DNA from 2 places in the Undibacterium sp. TJN19 genome. Region 2 is predicted to be linked to the other one. Evidence: predicted binding sites of a transcription regulator. Region 2 holds the regulator's gene; the other holds the start of a gene.
The links. The regulator LexA, encoded in region 2, represses DNA repair genes until DNA is damaged. The targets are predictions, from matches to a motif close to ACTGTATNNNNATACAGT.
Positions count from the first base shown of each region.

Region 1: the regulator LexA is predicted to act here: its motif matches at 2,213-2,230, upstream of ACO0LH_RS24055 (VRR-NUC domain-containing protein).

Region 1 covers NZ_JBMPPL010000012.1:42,115-46,931, forward strand. The annotation lists gene ACO0LH_RS24050 (ATP-dependent DNA helicase) at 1-551, opposite strand, end outside; gene ACO0LH_RS24055 (VRR-NUC domain-containing protein) at 530-2,188, opposite strand; gene ACO0LH_RS24060 (hypothetical protein) at 2,423-2,788, shown strand; gene ACO0LH_RS24065 (DEAD/DEAH box helicase family protein) at 2,795-3,457, opposite strand; tRNA gene ACO0LH_RS24070 (tRNA-Leu) at 3,862-3,946, opposite strand; gene ACO0LH_RS24075 (MATE family efflux transporter) at 4,083-4,817, opposite strand, start outside.
Region 2 covers NZ_JBMPPL010000016.1:31,212-36,028, forward strand. The annotation lists gene rplI (50S ribosomal protein L9) at 1-301, opposite strand, end outside; gene rpsR (30S ribosomal protein S18) at 328-612, opposite strand; gene priB (primosomal replication protein N) at 622-921, opposite strand; gene rpsF (30S ribosomal protein S6) at 953-1,321, opposite strand; gene lexA (transcriptional repressor LexA) at 1,558-2,214, shown strand; gene lon (endopeptidase La) at 2,403-4,817, opposite strand, start outside.

The DNA.
Region 1 (4,817 bases), on a different contig from region 2:
AAGCGCATGCCTGCCAATGCCTGATCACGCGCAGTGCGGTGCGCAACTTCTTGTGCCGCCCAGGCACAAAAGCGCTCGCATAACTGCGTAAAATAAGCCGCCAGTTCAACAGCGGTGTGTTCCTGTTTCAACAGGGTTTCTTGCTGGCTCTGTATATTGAAATAGACGAGGGCTACCGTGATTTTTTTTAGTCCCAGTTTCTGGCATAGCAAATGTCCATACACTTTGGCCTGCGCCCAATGCAAATGCCGGTGGTTTTCTGGCATGGTATGCAAATCGCCCAGATAGGTTTTGATTTCTTCCACCTGCTGCAAGTCAGGATCGTAACCATCGGCACGGCCACGCACATGCAACAGGCCATGTTCACCTTCCAGTTTTACTTCACGCTGATAAGCAGTCTTTCTGCGCAGCGCCACGGTAGCATGCCCGGCCATGCCTTGCTCGGCAGTGGGCGAGGGCGTAAAGCGCAAATCCAGATCGCCCTGCTTGGCACAAAATTCACACAGGGCGCGCACTGCAATGCGATAACTCACTGCGCAACCTCTTGCCATTCCAGATAGCACACCGTGACCGGCATGTCATGTGTGGCACAAAAATCCAGCCAGCGTTTCTGGTTGTCTTGCAACCTGTCGCCTGGGCCTTTGACTTCTATCATGTGATAGCGCTGTTCCTGCGGCCAGAACTGTATCAGGTCAGGGAAGCCATTGCGGTTAGCCTTGATATCAAACAAGATGCGCGCAAAGCTATGCTTGAGGTGCGCGGCGGGTATGCAGGTCAGTGCCATTTCAAGCACCTCTGCCGTCATCACAGACCAGAATACAAACGGTGACTGCAAACCAAATTTGCCTGCATAGGTTTGCCGCATCGTCTGGCGATAATCGCCACTGTCGAGTTGTGCAAAACAGGCGGCAAAATCATCTGCCCGGCGCGCATGAAAATCAGCACTTAACAAATCCGCAGGTTCACGATGAAAGGGATGAAAAAATACCCCCGGTATTGCCTTGAAAATAGCCGGCCAGCATAGCAGCCCAAACAGCGAATTGATGAGCGCATTTTCCACATAGACCACCGGCGCATCAACACTGTGCAAATGGTCACGCACCACATATTCAACCACATAATCCTGTTCGGGAAAGGGGAGCTGTAAATCTATCCGGGCAGGTGCAGGACTGGCCTGCGGACTCAATTTTTCCAGACCCAGCTTGCGATGCAGGCGCGGTGCAATACGTAGCATTTGCTGGTGTTCTGCCTCGCTTTCTGGTGCCTGTTGCGCCAGCGTCAGCAATTCAAACGCTGCCTGGCTTTGCCCGCTTTTTTCCAGCACGCGTATGGCACGCAGGCGCGCACCCGGGTAAGTGCAACCTGCATACACCTCATGCGCCAGCACCCAGTCTTTTTGTTTTTCAAGGTGCTCACCAACCTGAAACAGCAGACGATTACGACGGCTGGCCAGCCAGCTATTGGCGATGGCAGCTTCGCTCAGTTGTGCCAGCACCTCAGACATGGGTGCCGCCGCATGAAACAGTTCACGACAGGCATGCAGCGCCAGGTAAGCATCAATATCTGCCCGTGATGTAAAACCGCGTGAGGCAGGTGAAAACTCCACCTTTTCATACTGAAAAATGCCCAGGTCAGACAAGACAAATTCAGACCAGTCCTGGTGCAGGTTGCCAAAAAAAATCAACCGCAGGCGATCACACAAAGCCTTGTTCAACACCTGATACGCGCTATCTGCCACATTGCCACAGCCCGTAGACCAGGCAGAAAAAGCCTTGCTAGCCACATGCTGCAAAGCCAGCAAGGCCAGTTGTTCAGCCTTGGGCAATTTTTTTTCAGCAGGCGTCAGGCCAAAAACCACCGCCAGTTCAGGTTTTTGCAATAAACCAAACAAGCCAGCAATATCAAGCTGTGGGTCAGCCTGCACCCAGCCCACGTCCACCAACGCCTGCATGGCGGTTGCGGTGTCACCAATCTCTACATAGTCAAGCTTGCTGGCCCTGAACACACTGGCCTTGCGCATCACCATGCGCACATACAAAGCCCGTGAAGCCTGCGGCAAGCCCGCAAACTGCTGCATGAAGGCTAACTCTTCTGCCGTCAGCAAATCCGCATAACGCCCACCCACCCAGTCCAGAAAGGCCTGGAAGTTTTCAAGGTAGTAAAAAGGATTATCCAGATTGGCAAGCATGAGGCAGGGGATGGCGTTTAAATAACTGTATATGCATACAGTTTAACGCAATGTAGCATGAAGGGTAAACGAGAACTGTGACCAATTCCGTCTGTATTGAAGCTGCAACGGTTAAAATACCGCCACATACTCCTTCCCCTTCAAGTGGGAGGTTGGGATGGGGATGGGTTTCAGTCGAAAACCCCAGGTGCAATTTGCCATCCCATCTGCTCACAATTTCCAAAAGATCAAAAAATGAACAAAGCCGAAGCCATCCAAATCGCCAACGATTCCCTGCAAGCCAACGTCCTCAACGAAGGCAACACCCAATTCTCCCAAGTCGTCCGCTACGGCAACGACGAAGGCTGGTGGCTCAACATCCCCCTGACCAATTTCAGAAAAGAAAACCATTTCCTCATCTGCAGCGAAAAAGCCAAAATCATCCGCCACCTGATGATCAAAGCCAACAACATCCTCAGCCCCGCCACCAAGTTCCGCGTCAAGGACGGCATCGCCGACATCTTCATCTCATCCGCCAACCCCAAACGCCTGACCGATGTGCTGCAAGGCGGGAGTAAGTATAGTTTTAATAAGCATTTGGTGGATGAGCATAGGTATTGAGCTGGGTTAGCCGTCGGCAATAGAATCATTGTAGTAGTACTTATGTATGTAGTCACCGAAGATCTGTTTGGAACTTATTGCCTTTGTATCGGGATTCTTTTTGGCTTTGTCTTCATCAACAATCAGCGGTGTGCCTGTAAGCGCAATCTTGATGGCATTTGGGTCTGACTGGTATAGGTTTGCCAGAAAACTGCCCTTGGGGTTGTAGCTGCGGTGGGCCTCATCCAATATAAAGATGCGCTGAATGTTGATATCGTAGTCTTTAGTGGATAGCACATCGGGGTCATCCTGAAACTTCTGGATATTCACCACAGTGATTTCGGGCTTGCCGGAATGGTTGTGAATTACCTGGGTCGCTTTAATGTCTTTGGCGAAAGCGTCACGGGAACTAATGGTGTGTACAGTCAAGCCGCGCGCGGTGAGGCGCTCGAAAAATGCTCGTCCTAAATCTTCGTTATCAAGCTCAAGTTTAATGTCTTCCAGCAAGCGGTTGATAGCATCCGACTCAATACCCGGATTGATCTTTGATATTGCCGCTTTAAAGTACTCAGGAAAAATGTTGGTGTCCAGATCCCAACTTTGACCCTTAAGCGACAGATATTGATAGCCCAGCCTCATAAGGTGGAGTGTGGTCGGGATTTTTACTCGGCTGTCTTCGTTAAACTTCATAACATTCCTGTTTATTGTTGTGTCAGTTCAAGCAGATCGCATGCTTAACGCTTAAACAGCAGGCAGAGTCTCTCAATAGATTTCAAATCCACTTTTGTGTTGTCTCTTTATAGCGTAAAGTCACCGTGGGGAAATTCTTGTTCTTCGTGATTGCTAAGGGATTTGCAGTTTCTTTATTGAATACAGCATCTTGTCGCAATCAATGGATAGGTTCGCTATTTTTCGTACGTCTTATTAGAGCACAATTATGGGCGCTGAATTGATGGTAGCGCAATTGAATACATGATTTTTCGTCGATTTTCCGCTTTAAGAAATCAGGGCAATCGTGTCATTTTTGCCCGAACTATAGAGTCGATCGAAGAAAAGCAAAAAGGCCCTCACATGGAGGGCCTTACAAATGCTTTTGGTGCCGAGAGCCGGAATCGAACCGGCACGCCTTGCGGCGCGGGATTTTGAGTCCCGTGCGTCTACCTATTCCGCCATCTCGGCAACGCAGACCGAAATTATGACAGAGCTACTTGTTTTTTGCAAGAGTCTGTTGATTCTGGCCTTGCTGGCTTGCTTTGTCCTATTTTCTTTAGCGGGGTTTTCAGGGTTTTGCTTTGCTGGCCCCGCGTGAGGTGGTTTAGCCAGGGTAATCAATATTCACATTCCTGCGCCACATGGCGGGGATGGGGAAGCGTCTTTGTACTATGCGCAGGTAGTACCACAGGCTGAAGGCGACCAGGGCCAGGCTGGTGCTGTTGGCCATCCAGAAACCGGCTGCGCCGTGCAGGAAGGCAGGGCTGATGTGGAAGGGGTCCAGGCCCAGGATGAAGCCGCCACCGAGGCCGCAACCCCAAAGGGCAAAGGCATACAAAATGGTGGGGACGATGGCAATCTTGTAGGCGCGCAGGATGAAAGCGACGGTGACCTGTATCGCATCAAAAATCTGATAGACGGAGATGAAGGTGAACAGCGGCAGCGCAGCGGCGATGATGACGGGGTTGGATGTGTAGGCATGCAAGATCAGGTCACGCGCAAACCAGATGGTAATGCCTATGGGTACGGCCAGCATGGCGGCCAATATGATGCCGGCATTGCCAGTGACACGTGCAGCCTGCATCTGGTTGGCACCAATGGCTTGCGCCACGAGGGTGCCGGTGGCGCTGGCAATGGATAGTGGCAGCATGTATAGAATGGTACCGAAGTTGGCAGTCAACTGGTGGCCTGACACGGCCACTTCGCCCAGTCTGGCGATAAACAGGGCCATGAAGGCAAAGGCGGTCACTTCGATCAGGTAGCTTAAGCCCATGGGTATGCCAAGGTTCAGCAGGCTGCGCAAGGCTGCCCAGTGGGGCTTGACGAAGCCGCTGCCAAA
Region 2 (4,817 bases):
CATCAGCAATGTCAAAGTTTGTTACGGAACCGAACAAACGGCCATCAACACCAGACTTCTGGGTGATTTGTACTGTCAAACCGGACAGTTTTTCACCTTGAGCTTGAGCAGCAGCCAATTTAGCAGCCGCTGCTTTTTCCAATTCAGCGCGTTTTGCTTCGAATTCAGCAACAGCAGCTGTCGTTGCACGACGAGCCATACGTTGAGGAATCAAAAAGTTACGAGCATAGCCGTCTTTAACACGAACTACGTCACCCAAATTGCCGAGATTAACGACTTTATCCAACAGAATAACTTGCATATTTTTCTCCTTTACCTTGTCGTCAATTACGCTGTGTGCAAATCAGTGTATGGCAGCAACGCGAGGTAACGTGCACGTTTAATTGCTGTATCAACTTGACGTTGATACAACGCTTTAGTACCGGTCAAACGTGCTGGCATGATTTTGCCGTTTTCTTGCACGAAATCTTTCAGTGTGTCGATGTCTTTGTAGTCAACTTTTTCTACATGCGCCGCAGTAAAACGGCAGAATTTTTTGCGCTTGAACAAAGGATTTTGTTGTTGACGCTTTTGCTTCAATTTGCTTTTGTCGAATTTTTTACCGAATGCCATTTTTGGCTCCTAATCTAGTAAAGGCGCCCCGAATTCAATGATATGAAAGACGAGACTTTTGCTATTGCGATTTTTGCGCGCTAAAAAACCAGTAAATTCCCTTGCCACATCCAGTTCGATTTCATTAAACCGCTGAGAGATTTCCCCCGCTGCGATGGCAGAAATTTCAAACTCTACCTGGCGAACTGTGTTCGCTTCAGTATTGCTGGAACTGTGTATCAGGGTGGCAGAAGCTATCGGAATACCGGCTGGCGTGTATCGCAACGCCGTTTTTTCCACTATCCGTGCTACCAGCTTCAGTTGATTCACTATTTTTTACGCGACCTCAATCAAATAAATATTAAGCAGCAGGCGCTTCTACGCGTTGCGCTTTAGCAGCATCTTCTTTTTGTACAGCTTTCATCATTGGAGAAGGTGTTGTTTCTGCTTTTTTCAATTTGACTGTCAGGTGACGCAAAACAGCATCATTGAATTTGAATGCGGTTTCCAACTCGAGCAGAGTTTCAGCATCACATTCGATGTTCAGGCAAACATAGTGTGCTTTTGCCAGTTTTTGAATCATGTAAGCCAATTGACGACGGCCCCAGTCTTCAACGCGGTGAACTTGACCACCACGGGCTACAACACTTGCCTTGTAGCGTTCGATCATTGCAGGAACTTGCTCGCTCTGATCGGGATGTACGATAAATACGATTTCATAATGACGCATATATTCTCCTTGTGGACAATAAAAATAGCCCGCCTCGGCGTCAAGACGAGTGCGGGAAGAGGAAAGCCGACAATAATAACGCAATTCCGTTTATTTTTCAATTACATCAAGGACTTGGGTAACGCAATTCGCATAATTAGCGAAATTGTTTCGTATTATTGCTTGCATATGCGGCTTTACTGTATAAAAATACAGTCTGCTTGTATATACAGCCAAAGTTCACCAATGAGAGTGCCATGCTTAAACTAACCGCCCGCCAGGAACAGATTTTAAATCTGATCAAAGATGCGATTCAAAATACCGGGTTCCCCCCTACCCGTGCCGAAATTGCGACAGAACTGGGATTTCGCTCTACCAATGCCGCAGAAGAGCACTTGCAGGCGCTGGCACGCAAAGGCGTTATAGAAATCGCGGCAGGCACATCACGTGGCATACGTTTGCTTGAATCCAACCTGTCCAGCCACATTCCCGGCATACAGATGGCTTTGCCACACCCTGCGCTGATGCAGCTGAGCCTGCCATTGGTGGGCAGAGTGGCTGCTGGCTCGCCCATACTGGCAACGGAACATATAGAATCTACTTACCATGTTGACCCTGCCCTGTTCTCGGCCAAACCTGATTTTTTACTGAAAGTACGAGGCATGTCCATGCGTGATGCAGGCATCCTGGATGGCGATTTATTGGCGGTGAAAAAGGCTGATTCAGCGCGTAACGGGCAAATCGTCGTAGCACGCCTGGGCGACGATGTCACGGTCAAGCGTTACAGAAAAACGGGCAACCTGATTGAGCTGATGCCTGAAAATCCTGATTACCCCATCATCAAGGTAGGCGATAACGAAGAACAATTTGCACTCGAAGGCCTGGCAGTCGGACTAATGAGAAACTGGGTATAAATTCGCTTGCGCGAGATGTGCCCGATTTCCCATAAGTCACATCGCATAAATATCCTGAATGCCAACAAGCTGCCAGGATATTTTTGAATATTTGCCCACAATAAAAAAACGCCCGATTTAATCGGGCGTTTTTTTATTGCACATGCAATGAAGAGCCTGATCGATGAACTTATCGATCAGGCAATCAATCAATGCTTCACAACCGTCGTATCTGCCGGCGTTTCTGTAGGAGCAGCCGTTGCAGCAGCGGCCACTGCCACTGGCTCGTCAACCAGGGGAGTAGGTTGTCTTTCCAGTGCAATCTCCAACACTTTGTCTATCCAGCGAACCGGGATAATTTCCAGCTTGTTTTTGACATTGTCAGGGATCTCAGTCAAATCCTTGGCATTTTCTTCGGGTATCAATACCGTCTTGATACCACCACGATGTGCTGCCAGTAATTTTTCCTTCAATCCACCAATAGGTAATACTTCACCACGCAAGGTAATTTCACCAGTCATGGCAACATCAGCACGCACAGGAATACCTGTAAACACAGAGACAAGGGCAGTTGTCATGGCGATGCCCGCGGACGGGCCATCTTTCGGTGTTGCGCCTTCGGGAACGTGGATATGAATATCACTCTTCTCGAAAACGTCACCTTTAATGCCCAGACGCGCCGCACGGCTACGCACAACGGTACGGGCAGCCTCGATTGACTCTTTCATGACGTCACCCAAAGTACCTGTACGTATCACGCCACCCTTGCCTGGCATGGCCACAGCTTCGATGGTCAGCAAATCGCCACCGACTTCTGTCCAAGCCAAACCAACTACCTGGCCAATTTGATTTTCCTTGACTGCCACACCAAAGTCATAGCGACGCACACCCAGATATTTATCCAGATTTTTCGAATTAATGGTCGCTTTTTTCTCTGTTTTTTTCAACAGCAGCATTTTGACGACTTTACGGCAAATTTTGGAAATTTCTCTTTCCAGCGAACGCACGCCTGCTTCACGTGTGTAATAGCGAATGATGTCGCGCAAGGCACTTTCAGCAACGGTAATTTCAGCTTCTTTCAAACCATTGTTCTTGATTTGCTTGGGCAATAAATAACGTTGCGCAATACTGGTTTTTTCATCCTCCGTATACCCAGACAGACGTATCACTTCCATACGATCAAGCAAGGCTGGTGGAATATTGTAGGAATTTGAAGTCGCTACAAACATCACGTCAGAAAGATCGAAATCCACTTCAATGTAATGATCGGAGAACGTGTGATTTTGCTCAGGGTCCAGCACTTCCAGTAAAGCAGAAGAAGGATCACCACGGAAATCAGCACCCATCTTGTCAACTTCATCAAGCAGGAACAAAGGATTACGTACACCTATCTTCGACAGGCTTTGCAAGATCTTGCCAGGCATGGAACCGATGTAAGTACGACGATGACCGCGAATTTCAGCTTCATCACGCACACCACCCAGCGCCATGCGCACAAACTTGCGGTTAGTTGCACGGGCGATAGACTGCCCCAGCGAGGTTTTACCCACGCCAGGAGGACCTACCAGACACAGGATAGGCGCTTTCAGCTTGTCGACGCGCTGTTGTACTGCAAGATATTCCAGAATACGTTCTTTGACCTTATCGAGGCCAAAATGCTCGTCCTCAAGGACTTTTTCAGCATTCGCCAGATCATTGTTGACCTTGGATTTTTTCTTCCATGGCAAGTTGACAATGGTGTCGATGTAGTTACGCACGACGGTAGCTTCAGCCGACATCGGAGACATCATTTTGAGTTTTTTCAACTCATTCTGCGCTTTGTCGCGGGCTTCTTTAGGCATTTTGGCGGCCAGGATTTTTTTCTCAAGCTCGTCAATGTCAGCGCCCTCTTCACCTTCGCCCAACTCTTTCTGTATCGCCTTGACTTGTTCGTTCAGGTAATACTCGCGCTGGGATTTTTCCATCTGGCGCTTGACGCGACCACGGATGCGCTTCTCAACTTGCAGGATATCGAGTTCGCCTTCAAGCTGCCCCAACAAATGTTCGAGACGCTTGGAAACGCTGAAAATTTCCAGAATGACCTGCTTTTGCTCCAGCTTTAACGGCAAGTGGGCAGCGATGGTATCGGCCAGACGACCGGCATCGTCAATACCGGACAGGGAAGCCAGAATTTCTGGTGGAATTTTTTTATTCAGTTTGACGTATTGATCAAACTGCTGGACGATGGCACGGCGCATCGCCTCTACTTCTGACTCGTCGCCTTCATCCAGGCTGATCGGTGTCAGATCGGCAGAAAAATGCGATTCGGAATCATAAATCTTATGAATGCGTGCACGCTGCGCGCCTTCAACCAGCACCTTGACGGTGCCATCTGGCAATTTCAACATTTGCAGAATATTGGCAATACAGCCGATTTCGTAAATGTCTTCTGCTGAAGGTTCGTCTTTTGCAGCGGCTTTCTGGGCTGCAAGCATAATGCTCTTTCCCTGATCCATGGCAGCTTCCAGCGCCTTGATGGATTTTGGGCGTCCCACAAACAGCGGAATTACCATATGCGGGAATACAACAACATCTCGCAGTGGCAATAACGGCAGTTGGGTTTGTTCGGTAATCAGAGTAGTCGT